3 regions of the Mesorhizobium sp. WSM2240 genome follow, and region 1 is predicted to be linked to each of the others. Evidence: riboswitches for the same ligand, from Rfam matches in the RefSeq annotation. Region 1 holds a riboswitch; each other region holds the start of a gene.

Region 1 (4,576 bases):
ACGCCGAAGACCTAGTCCTGCACGACGCCCATATGGACGTCCGCACCCCGACCCACGAGCTGACCCGCGCGCACGCGGTGCTGCGCGCCCGCCGCCGCATTTTTGCGCAAAAGCCCGACTGGGCACTTTCTCGCGTCGGCCTTTCGACCCTGCGCGGCCGCGAAGGGCAGGACGGCAACGCGGCGCGCGCGGCAAGTGCCGCCAGGCCCGATGCCGCGGCGCCGAACGAAGACGCCGACCCTGCTGAGGAGGCCGACCAGGACGATGCTCTTGCCGATGAACTGGCCGAGATCGACGCCGTGCTGGCCCGCTCCAGCCGACTGCTTGCCGGCGAAGATTTGTCGCCGCGCGCCGCGGACAGCCCGGAGGTCGACACGGCAGGGCAGGGGGCAAACGCGCGGCAGGCCTTGCCGGACAGCCTCGGGCCGCTGATCCGCGACCTCGACTGGGACGAGGACCAGCGGCTGGCCGACTGGCTCGCGGTCGTCGGCCGGCTGCGCAGCGAGGGCATGCCGGCGGTGCTGCAAGCGGCGATCGCCTGGGACGCCTGGCAGGACATCGAACCGCTGCAGCACCAGCATTGGCTCGGCAATCTGCTCGTCGCCGCGCTGTTGCGGGAGACCGGCAAGGTCGGCTCGCATCTCTTTTGCCTGAACGCCGGGCTGCGCATCGTTTCGCGGGAGCGGCGCAAAAGCCCAATTCGAACCACCCGGCTGATGGCCGTCCTCGACGCCCTTGCCGAAGCGGCCTCAGCTGGACTGAAGGAACTCGACCGGCTGGTGATGGCCAAAAGCCAGATGGAACGCCGGCTGAGGAACCGGCGAAAAAACTCGAGCCTGCCGGCGCTGATCGACCTGGTGCTGGCGCGGCCGGCGGTGTCGGCAGGGCTGATCGCGGCCGAGCTCAAAATCACACAGCGCGCCGCGCTCGGCCTGATCGCCGAGCTCCACATCCGGGAGGTGACGGGCAGGGGGCGCTACAGGGCGTGGGGGATCATCTAGATCGTTGCATCTGCGGCCGGACCCGAACCAGACCTATTTCTTCGATGCCGGGGGGAGGCGGTCCACGTATGGAATGACAGTACCTGCCGCGTTCCGGCTCGAAGCGTTCATCATTGGGCTGGGACTTCTGTCGCGCGGATCGAAACAGGCTATGCAAAAGGGCCGCGACCGATGGGTTCATGTATGAGGACCGCGCCGTACCGTAGAAGCAAAACCGGCGCAACTGCTCGACGCACCAGCCGTAGCCGCGGTGGCCGCATTGCTTTCCGCCCGGCAAGAGGCGACTCGATGTGCCGCATGCGGGAGGCTCGCGCCCGTTACGGGGGGCCAAAGTCTGCTTTTCGTCGCGGTGAATCATGCTAACAATGCGACATCGACAGTGGGTCCATCCCGGAGGTTCCGAGCATGCGCACAATCAGGTCACGATGGACCGTCGTTCTGGCGATGGCGTTCTGCGCCTTGCCGGCCGCCGCGCAGACGGGTTCCGACGATGCGGCGGCGGCCGCGTTGGTCGGCGACCAGATTCGCGAACAGGGGTTTGCCTGCGCGGAGCCCGCCAACGCCATGCGCGACCCCTCGGTTGACGAGGATGCCGTCTGGATGCTGACCTGCGCCGATGCAAAATACCGCGTCAGGCTGGTGCCGGATCAGGCCGCTGTGGTCGAGAAGCTCGACTGAGACACAATGTGATCGCTGTGGCACTGCTTTGCGCAGAGCGTCGCGCGATTTCTCTCGCGGATGCGATCGCTCTGCCCGAGCAAGGTCAGAAGCGGGAGCGATGCGGCCCGTAACAGTGGGTTGGGAAACTGATCGGCCGTCCTACTGGTTCCCTGCCAGTGCTCGTCGACGTCAAAACCGCCGCAAGAAATGGGATGCATCCAGAACGGCACCTGCTGAGTGAGTTCGACGGTTTATCGTTTGACCGGATGTGCCCACACTGCTACCCACAACGCTGACGGTTCCGCGTTCGTAGCGGATGAAAAGGGAACACGGTGAGGACGACCCGAAGAAGGGCCGAATCCGTGGCTGTCCCCGCAACTGTAAGCGGCGAGTTTTCGTCAGATGCCACTGGGGTAAGTTCCCTGGGAAGGCGACGAAAAACCGGGACCCGCGAGCCAGGAAACCTGCCGTCAGCCGTGGTCACGCGCGAAACCGTAGGGCGGGGTGTCCTTTTGGTGTGACGAGCTGCATGCCTATGCATGGAGTTCGTTCGGTTCGCGGTGACGGAAGCCACAACACAGGTCTTGCGATGCCGCGTTCTCTCCTTTCTGTTTTCAAAACAATTGTCGTGTCAGCTCTTGCCGCGCTTCTTTCCCAATCGGCATTTGCCGAAACCGCTAAAATAACCGATGTCAGCGGTCGAACCTTCGAAATGGAAGTTCCGGCCAAGCGCGTCGTTCTCGGTCTCTATTTCGAGGACTATTGGGCGATCGGCGGCGATGCCGCGATGGACAAGCTTGTCGGCATTTCCAAAGCCGCCTGGAGCGACTGGCGTCCGGCCAACTGGCAGGCCTATCTGAAAGTTCGGCCTTCCCTTGACCAGATTCCGGACGTTGGCGAAGTCGAGGTCAGCACCTTCTCGGTGGAGAAGCTGATCGCCCTGAAACCTGACGTCGCCATCCTTGCCGAATGGCAGGTCAACGGCATCGGCGGCGACTTCCAGCGCATCGTCGATGCAGGGATTCCCGTGGTGGTGGTGGACTACCATGCTCAAACCGAAGAACGCCATGTCGCCAGCACGAGGCTGATCGGCAAGGTTATCGGAGCGGAGGACCGCGCCGAGAAAATTGCCCAGGAATACGAAACCTCGATCAAGGAAGTTCGCGACCGGATTGAAAAGGCCGGACAGCCGCGCCCGTCCGTCTATATCGAACTCGGTAGCAAGGGTCCCGAAGAACAGGGGCCAAGCTATGGCGACTACATGTGGGGCAAGATCGCGGAAGTCGCCGGTGGCGACAACATCACGAAGGACGTTGTACGGACTTGGGGGCCGGTCGCTCCCGAACAGGTCCTGGCGTCCAGGCCAGAGGTCGTCATGATGGCAGGTTCGGAATGGCGCAAGCATCCGACTGGCCAGTTGATGGGCGAAGGAGTCACCGCGGCGGAGGCGCTCGAACGGCTGAAGGACTTCACGCAGCGTCCCGGCTGGAGCTCGCTTCCTGCGATTGAAAACGGAAGACTTCACGCCGTCTATCAGGGCGCATCCCGGACGATCATGGACTACACCTCGGTGCAGTATTTCGCCAAGGCGCTCTACCCGGACCTGTTCAAGGACATTGATCCGCAGTCGAATTATCTCGCCTTCTACGAACGCTATCTGCCGATCCGGCCGAGCGGCACCTTCATGACCGGCTTGAAGTAGGCCCTCATGAGCGAAGCCATAAACGCTGCCCTGTCGCGGCATCGGGCGGCGGAGCGCAGGAAGGTGACGCTTGTCGCTGGCCTGCTTGTCCTTGCCTGCGTCTCCCTCGTCTTCGATATCGCGACTGGGCCGGCTCTGCTTCCGGTCCCCGACGTCGTCGCCGCGCTGATAAGTCCGGCAACGACTGACCCAACGACGCAGATCATCGTCTGGACGCTGCGCCTGCCGATGGCATTGATGGCGATTGTCGTTGGCGTCGCGCTCGGCTCGAGCGGCGCGACGATGCAGACGTTGCTCGACAACCCGTTGGCCAGTCCCTACACGCTGGGGCTGGCTTCCGCGGCAGGCTTCGGAGCTTCGCTGGCAATTCTCAACGGCGGATGGGGTCTCAATCCGCTCTTCATAGCCCCGGCCTGCGCCTTCATCGTCGCGTGCTTGGCATCTGCCCTAATATACGTTGTCGGCAACATGCGCGGCATGATGGGCGACACGATGATTCTGGCCGGGATCGCCCTGATGTTCCTGTTCCACTCCCTGCAGTCGCTTCTGCAGTTTCACGCCACGCCCGAGGTCGGGCAGCAGATCGTCTTTTGGATGTTCGGGACGCTCGCCAAAGCGACTTGGACAAACCTTCTCATGACGGCGGCCGCGGTTGCAGTTTCCATGCCCCTGTTGATGCTCAATGCCTGGAAGCTTACCGCTCTCCGCCTCGGCGAGCAGCGCGCACGCGCGGTGGGGGTTTCCGTCTCGAGCCTGCGTTTGACAACTATCGCGCTGGTCTCATTGATGACCGCCACGGCTATAAGCTTCGTCGGCACGATCGGCTTCATAGGATTGGTCGCTCCGCACATCGCCCGGATGTTGGTCGGTGAAGACCAGCGTTACCTTCTCGTGGCAGCCGGGTGTGTGGGTGCGGTCATGCTCTCACTGTCCTCGGTTCTCTCGAAGATCATCATGCCAGGCGTATTGCTGCCGGTCGGCATCGTCACCGCCGTCATTGGCGTGCCGTTCTTTCTTCATCTCATCCTTCGACGTTCGAGGGAATACTGAGATGCTGTCGGTCACTGACCTCGATCTGGCGCACGGCAATGTTCCCGTCGTCGACGATCTCAACATCAACTTCATGGCAGGCCAAGTGACTGGCATCGTCGGTCCGAACGGCGCGGGAAAGTCGACCTTTCTGCGCACCCTGTTCGGAGACCATGCCGCCAGG
Region 2 (4,576 bases), on a different replicon from region 1:
GCCGGCGGCAGCCCCGGACGACAGGCCGAATAGGAAGGGGTCGGCCAGGTCGTTGCGTGTTACCGTCTGCAGGAGAGCGCCGACGGTTCCAAGGCCTGCGCCGACTGATATGGCGAGCAGCATCCGCGGCAGGCGCAGATCGAGAATGATCCTGCCGACCGGACCCGATACGCTTCCATCCACGAAACCGAGCGAAGCAGCCAGCGCCGCGACCACCTCGGACACCGGGATGACCGTCGAGCCATAGGCTATTGAAAGCAGCGCCAGGGCGGCGATTGCCGCCGTCCCTGCCACCATGCTCAGGCGGTATCGTGCCTGCATCGCCGTCAAAACGCGTCCGGATGCATGGCCTTTGCGACCTTGCCGATGGCCTTGATGTTGGCGGGCCCGGGCGTGAGTTCAGCGTAACGCAGAGCAACGAACCGTTCGTTCCTGACCGCATCCGTTTCCTTCATCGCCGGATGCGCCTTCAGGAAGTTAAGGAGCTTGCGATAGCCGGCGTCGTCCTGGTAGTCGAGCAGGATCAGGAATTCGGGATTGCGGGTCGCCACGGTCTCCCAATCCGTCGTGCCCCAGCTGGTTTCCAGATCCGCCATGATGTTCCGGCCGCCGGCCGCTTCGATCATCGCCGTCGGAATCGCGAACTTGCCTGCTGTGAAGGGTTTGTCTTCGCCGGAATCGTAGAGAAAGACTCGGGTTTCACCTGCTGGTGTCTTGCTCCTGATCTCTTCGAGCTCGTTTTTCCATTTCCCGATCAAAGCTTCGGCCTCGCGCTCCTTGCCGAAAATTTTTCCTAGCTTCTCCATGTCGCCGAAAAGCAGATCGAGCGAGGCGGCGGACCGGTTCTTTTGGAGGTGGACACAGCTTTCGGTCAGCACCAGCGTCTTGATGCCGTAGGGGGCGAGCGTGTCGGGCGTCACGTCGCCTCCCGGCTTCATGCCGTAGTACCAGCCGGCGAAGAAGAAGTCCGGCTGAACCGCCACGAGATTCTCGATGGTCGGATATTTCGGGGCGAGTTCCGGGATGGAGCCCTGCTCGGCGGCAAATTCCGGGCCGACCTTGTACCAGCCGGTAATCCCGGTCAGGCCAACGATCGAAGACTGCAGATCCAGGGCGAACGCCATTTCCGCCATGTTGAGATCCTGAATGACGGCGCGCGTGGGGGCGTTTTCAAAGGTCAGCGGAGTTCCGCAATTGTCCACCGTCACCGGAAATGCCCATGCGGGGGCGGCGAACAATGCAAATGCGAGTGAAAGAGAGCAGGTCTTCATGTCCTCGGGTCTCCTTTTGTGCGTTCAAGGGTTGGGATGTCGAACACCGTCAGTTCGCGATCCTCGGCCGGATGGCGCACACGGAAGACGTCGATTGAGAAAACCTGCCGCACGATGGACTGGGTCAGCGTTTCGCGGGGTGTGCCGTAGGCATGAAGCCTGCCCTCTGTCATAACCGCGACCCTAGTGGCGAACGGGGCGACCAGGGGCAGGTCGTGCAGCACCGCTACGACCGTGATCGGCAGGCGGGACACAAGGTCCAGCAATTCGGCGCGCGCCCTCGGATCGAGGTGGTTGGTCGGCTCGTCGAGGAAGAGGATTTTCGGTTCCTGCGCCATGGCACGGGCCAGTTGCGCACGCTGCCTCTCTCCACCGGAAAGGAAGCCGATCGGGCGATCGCTGAAACCGTCGATCGAAGTGCAGTCAAGCGCATTCTGCACGATTCCAGCGTCATCACGCGGATTTCGCCCAGACGAATGCGGGATGCGGCCGAGCGACACGTAGTCGACGACCGACAGACGCGGATCGGGCTGGTCGATCTGGCCGACGATGGCAACGCTGCGCGCTCTTTCGACGTTAGACAGATCGCGCAGGCGACGACCGCCGAGAAGTACATCGCCACTGGCAGGGACGAGCGCGCCGGCCAGCATGCGCAGGAGCGTGGTTTTGCCCGCGCCGTTCGGGCCGATGATCGCCAGCCTTTCGCCCGCCTCTATCCGCAGATCGACATTATCGACGAGCAACCGCCCCGACTGCGAGCGATAGCTGAGTTCGCATGCGGTCATCAGGGGAGAGGTCATGGCCGCTCTCCGACTTCAACGCCGGATAGCCGACACATTCCGGTGGGAGCGCTCGACAGGGCTGAATCATTCTTCTGCAACCGCGTTTTCCTTCCGAATGACTGCGGAAGGAAGCGGATCGCACGGGTCGAGACGGCCGCGCATCGTTTCCTCCCGGCACACCCCGTCCGGTTCAAGTACTCAGGTGATGGCAGGTCTCCTGGCTCGCGGGTCTCGGCATTGCTCGGCCTTCCCGATCGTCGGATCAGTGGCGTTATCGAGCGTTGCTCACCGCTTACAGTTGCGGGGGCAGCCACGGCATTGGCTCGAAAGAGCCGCACCGTGTTCCCTTTTCACCCCTGGCGCTCGCGCGTTCGGGGAACCATCACGGGTGACGCTATCGGGAGTCGCGGACCGGGACAAGATGGGTCTCACAATTTCGCCTCCGTCACGACGCACCGTTTGTGCCGCTGTGATTGCGGCGATATACCGGAGTCTCGCACGCCGGAACCAACCAGGAAAACTCCATGAAAGCCGTCGTCTTCGAGAAATTCGGCACGCCGCCAAGCCTGCAAAACGTCCCCGATCCCACGCCCTCGCCCGACGGCGTGGTGGTAAAGGTCGAGGCGACCGGGCTCTGCCGTAGCGACTGGCACGGCTGGATGGGCCATGACCCGGACATCACGCTGCCGCATGTACCGGGCCACGAGCTTGCCGGGACTATCCAGGCGGTTGGCGGGCACGTCAGGAATTGGAACATCGGCGACCGCGTCACCGTGCCGTTCGTGGCCGGCTGCGGCCATTGCTTCGAATGTAATTCGGGCAACCACCAGGTCTGCGAGCGCCAGTTCCAGCCTGGTTTCAGCGCGTGGGGATCGTTTGCCGAATATGTTGCGCTCGACTTCGCCGACACCAATCTCGTCCGCCTGCCGGATGAACTGGATTTCGCCACCGCGGCCGCCCTCGGCTGCCGCTTCGTCACCTCGTTCCGCGCAATAGTCGACCAGGGTCGGACGAAACCCGGTGAATGGGTCGCGGTGCATGGCTGCGGCGGCGTCGGCCTGTCGGCGATCATGATCGCCACAGCGATGGGCGCCAACGTCGTCGCCATCGATCTGACCGACGAGAAGCTTGATTTCGCCCGGCAAATGGGCGCGGTCGCCACCATAAACGCCGCCAAAACCGAAAATGTGGTGCGCGCGGTCAAGCAGGTCACCAGGGGCGGCGCCCATGTTTCGATCGACGCGCTCGGCCATCCCGCGACCTGCTACAATTCTATCTCCAATCTGCGCCGGCGCGGCCGTCACGTTCAGGTCGGGCTGATGCTGGGCGACCATGCCAGGGCACAGGTGCCGATGAGCAAGGTCATCGCCTTCGAGCTTGAAATTCTCGGCAGCCACGGCATGCAGGCATTCCGCTACGGCGCGATGATGGACATGATCGCGACCGGCAAGCTTGCGCCGCAAAAACTCGTTGGAAGAAAGATCAGCCTCGCCGAAGCGCCGCAAGCGCTGATGGCCATGGACAAGTTCGAGGGGCTGGGCATCGGCGTCATCACGAGTTTTTGACACCCGGCGCTCTCACGCAATTACTTGACTCAGTCAACTATTTCCATGACATTGATCGGAGCAGCGGAGGCTCCGATGACCGAAATCGCGATCCCATCCAAAGAACAGATCGCGGATGTTCGGGCGTTTACCCGGTTCTACACGCGCCAGATCGGCCTGCTCCAGGAGCGGCTGCACAAAAGCGCTTTTTCGCTGACCGAAGCCCGAGTGCTCTACGAACTCGCCCACCGCGATGGCCTGACCGCAACCGATCTCGGCCGCGACCTGGGGCTGGACGCCGGCTATCTCAGCCGTCTTCTGAAGAAATTCGAAAGCCGCGGGCTTGTGACCAAGGCACCGTCGCCGGCGGATGCACGCCAGTCCATGCTGACGATCACGGAGGCGGGCCGCAAGGCTTTCGAGCCGCTTGACCAGGCGTCGCGGGAAGAAGTTGCGGGATTGCTCGGCCGCCTTTCCACGGAACACCGCGAGGCCGTCGTCTCGGCCATGCAGCGGGTTCAGCGCCTGCTCGGCCAGGATCAGAAGCCGGAGAAAGTCTCCTATAGCCTGCGGCCGCTTCAGGTCGGCGATATCGGCTGGATCGTCCACCGGCAGGGCGTCCTCTACGCGCGGGAATATGGCTGGGACGAAAGCTACGAGGCGCTGGCGGCCGAAATTCTCGCCGGCTTCGTCAAGTCATTCGACCCGGAACACGAGAATGCCTGGATCGCGGAGCGCGAAGGCAAGGTGGTCGGCTCGGTCTTTCTCATGCGCAAATCCGCCGACGTGGCGAAACTGCGCCTGCTCTATGTCGAGCCCTCGGCGCGCGGTCTCGGCGTCGGCCGCCGGCTGGTCGACGAGTGCATCGGATTCGCCCGCGCCAAGGGCTACAAGACCCTGACGCTGTGGACCAATGACGTGCTCGTCTCGGCGCGCCGCATCTATCAGGCTGCCGGCTTCCGATTGGTCGGTGAGGAGC
Region 3 (4,576 bases), on a different replicon from region 1:
AGTCGCGAAGGCGGTCGCGGTGATGATCGCGGCAGGCGCGAGGTCGGCGAGGGCTGTTTCGACGAAGGCGACGGAGGCCGGGTCTTTCAGGCTCGAAACGAAGATCGGGACGGGCGCCATGCCTCGCTCGCGCAAGGCTTGGACCAACGCGTCAATGGGCGCGACGTCTGCGGCCAGCAGCATGGAACGGTAGAAGAGGATGGGGATGACGGCGCTCTTGCCCTCCCCCTTGCGGGGAGGGTCGATCCGCGAAGCGGAGCGGGGTGGAGACGATTGCGCTCGATTCTGTGCCACCCCCACCCGGCCCTCCGGGCCACCCTCCTCGCAACGGGGAGGGTAAGGCGCGTGCTCGACCACGCCGCGCGCCGGATCGTAAAAGCCGGCTTTCGGAACGGACACAGGCACCGTTGCCGTTGTCTCGCCGCCGGCCAATCCCGCCAATCGCTTCACCAGCCCGCGCATGTTTTCCGGGCCGCCTTCGCGAAAATAGCCGAGCAGGGCGTCGAGTTCGTCGCGCGGCAGGGTCGAGCATTCGATGAGGCGCAGATCCTCGTCGCGGCATTCGCCGGGCAGCAGCGCCAGTTGGATACCCTTTTCGCGGGCGATCGCGGCCAGCCGATCGCAGCCGTAGCGCCACCAGTCGTAGCCACCGAGAATGCGCACAAGGATGATTTTCGCGTGCGCTGCGACGCTGTCGATCCACAGATCGACCGACATCGGGTGGCGCAGGTCGCGCAGTGCGGCAAGCCGCATCGACGGCAGGTTCACCGAGTCGGCCTTCCACGCGGCCGCCAGCCCCGCCAGATCGCTGTCGGTGAAAGACAGGGCCACGATATCCGCCGGCGTCTGCCGCAGATCGACCGGCTCGACGAGGTCGTCAAGCGAGGCGGATGTCGTGGTCAGGATGTGCATGGCTGCACGGTGTCCTAGCTGACGAGGATGCGTTCGATCGCGTCGCGGTTGAGGCCTTTCAGCCCGATGACCACCAGCCGCGAGCGGCGGTCGTCCTCGGCGGTCCAGGCGCGGTCGTAATAGTGGTTGACGCGCGGGCCGACTGCCTGGACCAGAAGCCGCATCGGCTTGCCGCCCACATCTACGAAACCCTTCACGCGCAGCACGTTTTCCTCGTCTGCGGCCGCGGCGACGCGTTTTGCGAGGTCGTCGGGGTTGGAGACCGCCGGAAGCTCGACGATGAAGCTGTCGAAGTCGTCATGCTCGTGGTCGAGCTCATCGTCATGATTGGTCTTGCGGTTCTCGATATCATCCTCGACGGCGAGCCCCATGCCGAGCAGTACGGACGGATCGACCTTGCCCTGCGAGGTCGGCACGATCTTGACCGATCGCGCGAGGTGTTCGCCGATGACGGCATTGGCGCGGGCGCTGCCGGCGGCGTCGAGCAGGTCGCTCTTGGAAAGGATAACGAGGTCGGCACAGGCGATCTGGTCCTCGAACACCTCCTCGACCGGATTCTCGTGGTCGAGCGAATCGTCGCTGAAGCGCTGCGCCTGCAGGGCGTCGAGATCGGAGGCGACCTTGCCGGCGGCAAGGGCCGGGCCGTCGACCACGGCAACGACGCCGTCGACGGTGACGCGGCTCTTCACCGACGGCCACTGGAAGGCCTGGACCAGAGGCTTCGGCAGAGCGAGGCCGGAGGTCTCGATGATGATGTGATCAACCTTGGGCTCCAGCGCCAGGATCTGGTCGAGCGCCGGTACGAAATCGTCGGCGACGGTGCAGCAGAGGCAGCCATTGGCCAGTTCGACGATGTTTTCCTCCGGGCAGGCATCTATGCCGCAGCCCTTGAGGATCTCGCCGTCGATGCCGATGTCGCCGAATTCGTTGACGATGATGGCCAGCCGCCTTCCATTGGCGTTTTCGAGGATGTGGCGGATCAGCGTGGTCTTGCCGGCGCCAAGAAAGCCGGTGACGACGGTGCAGGGCACGCGGGCGGCGGAAGCGGTCATGAATTGTCCTTCAGGAGGTCGAGGGGAGGAATGCGCGCGACGAGGCCGCGCTTGAGGCTGTCGGGACGGCCGCGCCATGGCAGGAGGCCGTCTGCCGAGGTGGCGAAGAGCTTTGCGCCGGTTATCAGGTCTGGAGCGCTATCGGCGGTCAGGTCGCCGAAGACGTAGCTCCAGGACCCATCGCGCAAAATGGCGGCGGAGAGCCGCCGCTTGCAGTTGCCGAGGCATTCTACCTGCCTGACACCGATATTGCTGTTCTCTGCGGCGAGCCGCGTCGCGTCGCCCAAAACTTCGCCGGCGCGCGGGCGGGCATCGGAGCCGGTCTCGTCGCGGCAGGACGAGCAGACGACGACCGTGACGCCGGCATGGCCGTCATCGCCTGCGTCCCCGTCCTGTTGCGGAAAAATGCCGTCGGCTTTCAAGTCATCATGCTCCTTGCCCGGGACACCCGCCAGGCGGTCGGATATTTCGTCGGACGGCAGGTCTCCTGGCTCGCGAGTCGTCGCCTTGGCCGCCTTCCCGGGAATCCCAGTGGTTTTCGGCCTTCGGCTCTTCGCTTACAGTTGCGGGGACAGCTGCGGAGTTGGCCTGAAAGCCGCACCGCATTCCCTCTTAGCCTCCCCCTTTGCGGGAGGAGGACCGTCTGGCCGCGAATTTAGGCGTCCGGGCTCGGTGCTGTCAACGCGGCGTTACGACATGAAAATGTCGGCCAGCGCCGGTCCGAGATCGCCCGAAGGCACGATCTCGATGCGCTCGAGCCCGAGCCAAGCCATCATCAGGCGCAGTTCCTCGGCGAGTTCGATTGCCGTCTGCGGCGGAGCGCCGGGCTCGGCATAGGCGGCGAGCATGCGCAAAACGCCGGCCGGCCGGTCGGCCTTGAGGTCAACGCGGGCGACAATCGTGTCGCCGAGCAGGAACGGCAGGACGTAATAGCCGAACCGGCGCTTTTCGGCGGGCGTGTAGATCTCGATGCGGTAGTGGAAATCGAACAGCCGCTCCGCGCGTGAGCGTTCGAACACCAGAGGATCGAAGGGCGCAAGCAAAGCGCGCGCGGCGACCTTGCGCGGAATGCGGGCGTCGGTATGGAGAAATGCCTGCTGCTTCCAGCCTTTGACGCTGACCGGCAGCAAATCGCCTGATTCGACCAGCTCCGGGATGCGGTCCTTCACGTCTGTGGGCGAAAGCCTGAAATAATCGCGTAGATCTCCGACAGTGGCGATGCCCAGGGCCCTGGCCGAAATGCGCAGCAATTCGCGATGGGCATCGGCGGGTGCGGGCGCGGGCGCATCGACGATCGAGGCCGGCAGCACGCGCTCCGGCAAGTCGTAGAGCCGTTCAAAGCCGCGGCGCGACGCGGTGGTGATGCGGCCGGCCCAGAACAGCCATTCGAAGGCGTGTTTTTCGTCGCTCCAGCCCCACCAGCCGCCGGAGCCTTTCGCGCCGTCAATGTCGGATGCGGCGACCGGGCCGTCCGCGGCCACTTTACGGTAGGTTGCCTCGATCAGATCGGCGCGCTCGCGGCCGAATTCAGCGAGGCGGCCGTAAATGCCCTCGTTGCTGGCCGCGCGGTCCATGCGCCAGCGCATCAGCGGCCAGGTTTCGACCGGGAGGAGAGACGCCTCATGGGCCCAGTATTCGAACAGCATCCGCTTCTTCTTGCCCGCCGCCGCCCCGTCGAGCAGCTCGCGGTCATATGGTCCGAGCCGCGAAAACAGCGGCATATAATGCGCGCGGACCACGACGCTGACGGAATCGATCTGCAACAGGCCAGTGCGGCCAATCACTTTAGCGAGATGCCGCCGGGCAATTGCGCCAGCGGGCCTGCTGTCGGCAAAGCCCTGCGCGGCAAGCGCGATGCGCCGCGCCATGGCGCGCGAAATGGTTTCCTTCATGTTCCTGATCCGGATTGAGGCGAAAGGCCCGGCATTTGAACGGTTGCCCGTCCGCACGTCCACTCGTTTTAGCTGCGAAACGGACGCAACGTCATTGTCTCCTGCCACGACATGACTATCTGAAAGGCCAGGCGAGCCAGGGAGCCGATCGGTCTGCTTTCGTGCAAAAAGTCGCCGCATGCCGCCCAATGTTTGGCTTGCTTCGCGGGATTGCCTGCGCTAACGCTCGCCGCATTGCAGCATGGTTCTCAGCGCCCGCCTAAGTCGGCAATCTGTCGCGGTTTGGCGGTTTGATTCAGTGCTATGGTCAGGTCGGTCGGCCGCGAACGGAAAGTCGGAGCATGAGCGCGCTTCTAGGTTCATACCTTCCTATCGTCATATTCATCGGCGTTGCCCTGGCCGTGGCGCTGGCGCTGGTTGCGGCGCCGTTCCTGGTGGCCTACCGCAACCCCGACCCGGAAAAACTCTCGGCTTACGAATGCGGCTTCAACTCCTTCGATGATGCGCGCATGAAATTCGATGTCCGCTTCTACCTGGTTTCCATCCTGTTCATCATTTTCGATCTCGAAGTCGCGTTCCTGTTTCCTTGGGCGGTCTCGTTCGGCGAAATCGGCATGCTGGGCTTCTGGTCGATGATGGTGTTCCTGGCCGTGCTGACCATCGGCTTTGTCTATGAGTGGAAGAAAGGGGCGCTGGAATGGAATTGAACGATACCTCCAC

The links. A riboswitch is a leader RNA that binds a small molecule or an ion and turns the genes downstream of it on or off. The one in region 1 is predicted to bind cobalamin.
Region 2: it holds a riboswitch for cobalamin, as region 1 does, so the genes downstream of both, ABVK50_RS23530 (ABC transporter ATP-binding protein) here and ABVK50_RS28445 (ABC transporter substrate-binding protein) in region 1, are expected to answer to the same signal.
Region 3: it holds a riboswitch for cobalamin, as region 1 does, so the genes downstream of both, ABVK50_RS13460 (DUF1636 family protein) here and ABVK50_RS28445 (ABC transporter substrate-binding protein) in region 1, are expected to answer to the same signal.

The regions. Positions count from the first base shown of each region.
Region 1 covers NZ_CP159254.1:7,493-12,068, forward strand. Annotated here, with positions in the region: gene ABVK50_RS28435 (RHE_PE00001 family protein) at 1-1,001, shown strand, start outside; gene ABVK50_RS28440 (hypothetical protein) at 1,407-1,679, shown strand; cobalamin riboswitch at 1,941-2,148, shown strand; gene ABVK50_RS28445 (ABC transporter substrate-binding protein) at 2,374-3,363, shown strand; gene ABVK50_RS28450 (iron ABC transporter permease) at 3,370-4,413, shown strand; gene ABVK50_RS28455 (ABC transporter ATP-binding protein) at 4,415-4,576, shown strand, end outside.
Region 2 covers NZ_CP159253.1:4,747,001-4,751,576, forward strand. Annotated here, with positions in the region: gene ABVK50_RS23520 (iron ABC transporter permease) at 1-297, opposite strand, end outside; gene ABVK50_RS23525 (ABC transporter substrate-binding protein) at 327-1,271, opposite strand; gene ABVK50_RS23530 (ABC transporter ATP-binding protein) at 1,268-2,071, opposite strand; cobalamin riboswitch at 2,243-2,452, opposite strand; gene ABVK50_RS23535 (zinc-dependent alcohol dehydrogenase family protein) at 2,578-3,618, shown strand; gene ABVK50_RS23540 (bifunctional helix-turn-helix transcriptional regulator/GNAT family N-acetyltransferase) at 3,694-4,576, shown strand, end outside.
Region 3 covers NZ_CP159253.1:2,747,037-2,751,612, reverse strand. Annotated here, with positions in the region: gene cobN (cobaltochelatase subunit CobN) at 1-912, opposite strand, end outside; gene cobW (cobalamin biosynthesis protein CobW) at 927-1,964, opposite strand; gene ABVK50_RS13460 (DUF1636 family protein) at 1,961-2,386, opposite strand; cobalamin riboswitch at 2,424-2,623, opposite strand; gene ABVK50_RS13455 (winged helix-turn-helix domain-containing protein) at 2,654-3,856, opposite strand; gene ABVK50_RS13450 (NADH-quinone oxidoreductase subunit A) at 4,198-4,563, shown strand; gene ABVK50_RS13445 (NADH-quinone oxidoreductase subunit B) at 4,554-4,576, shown strand, end outside.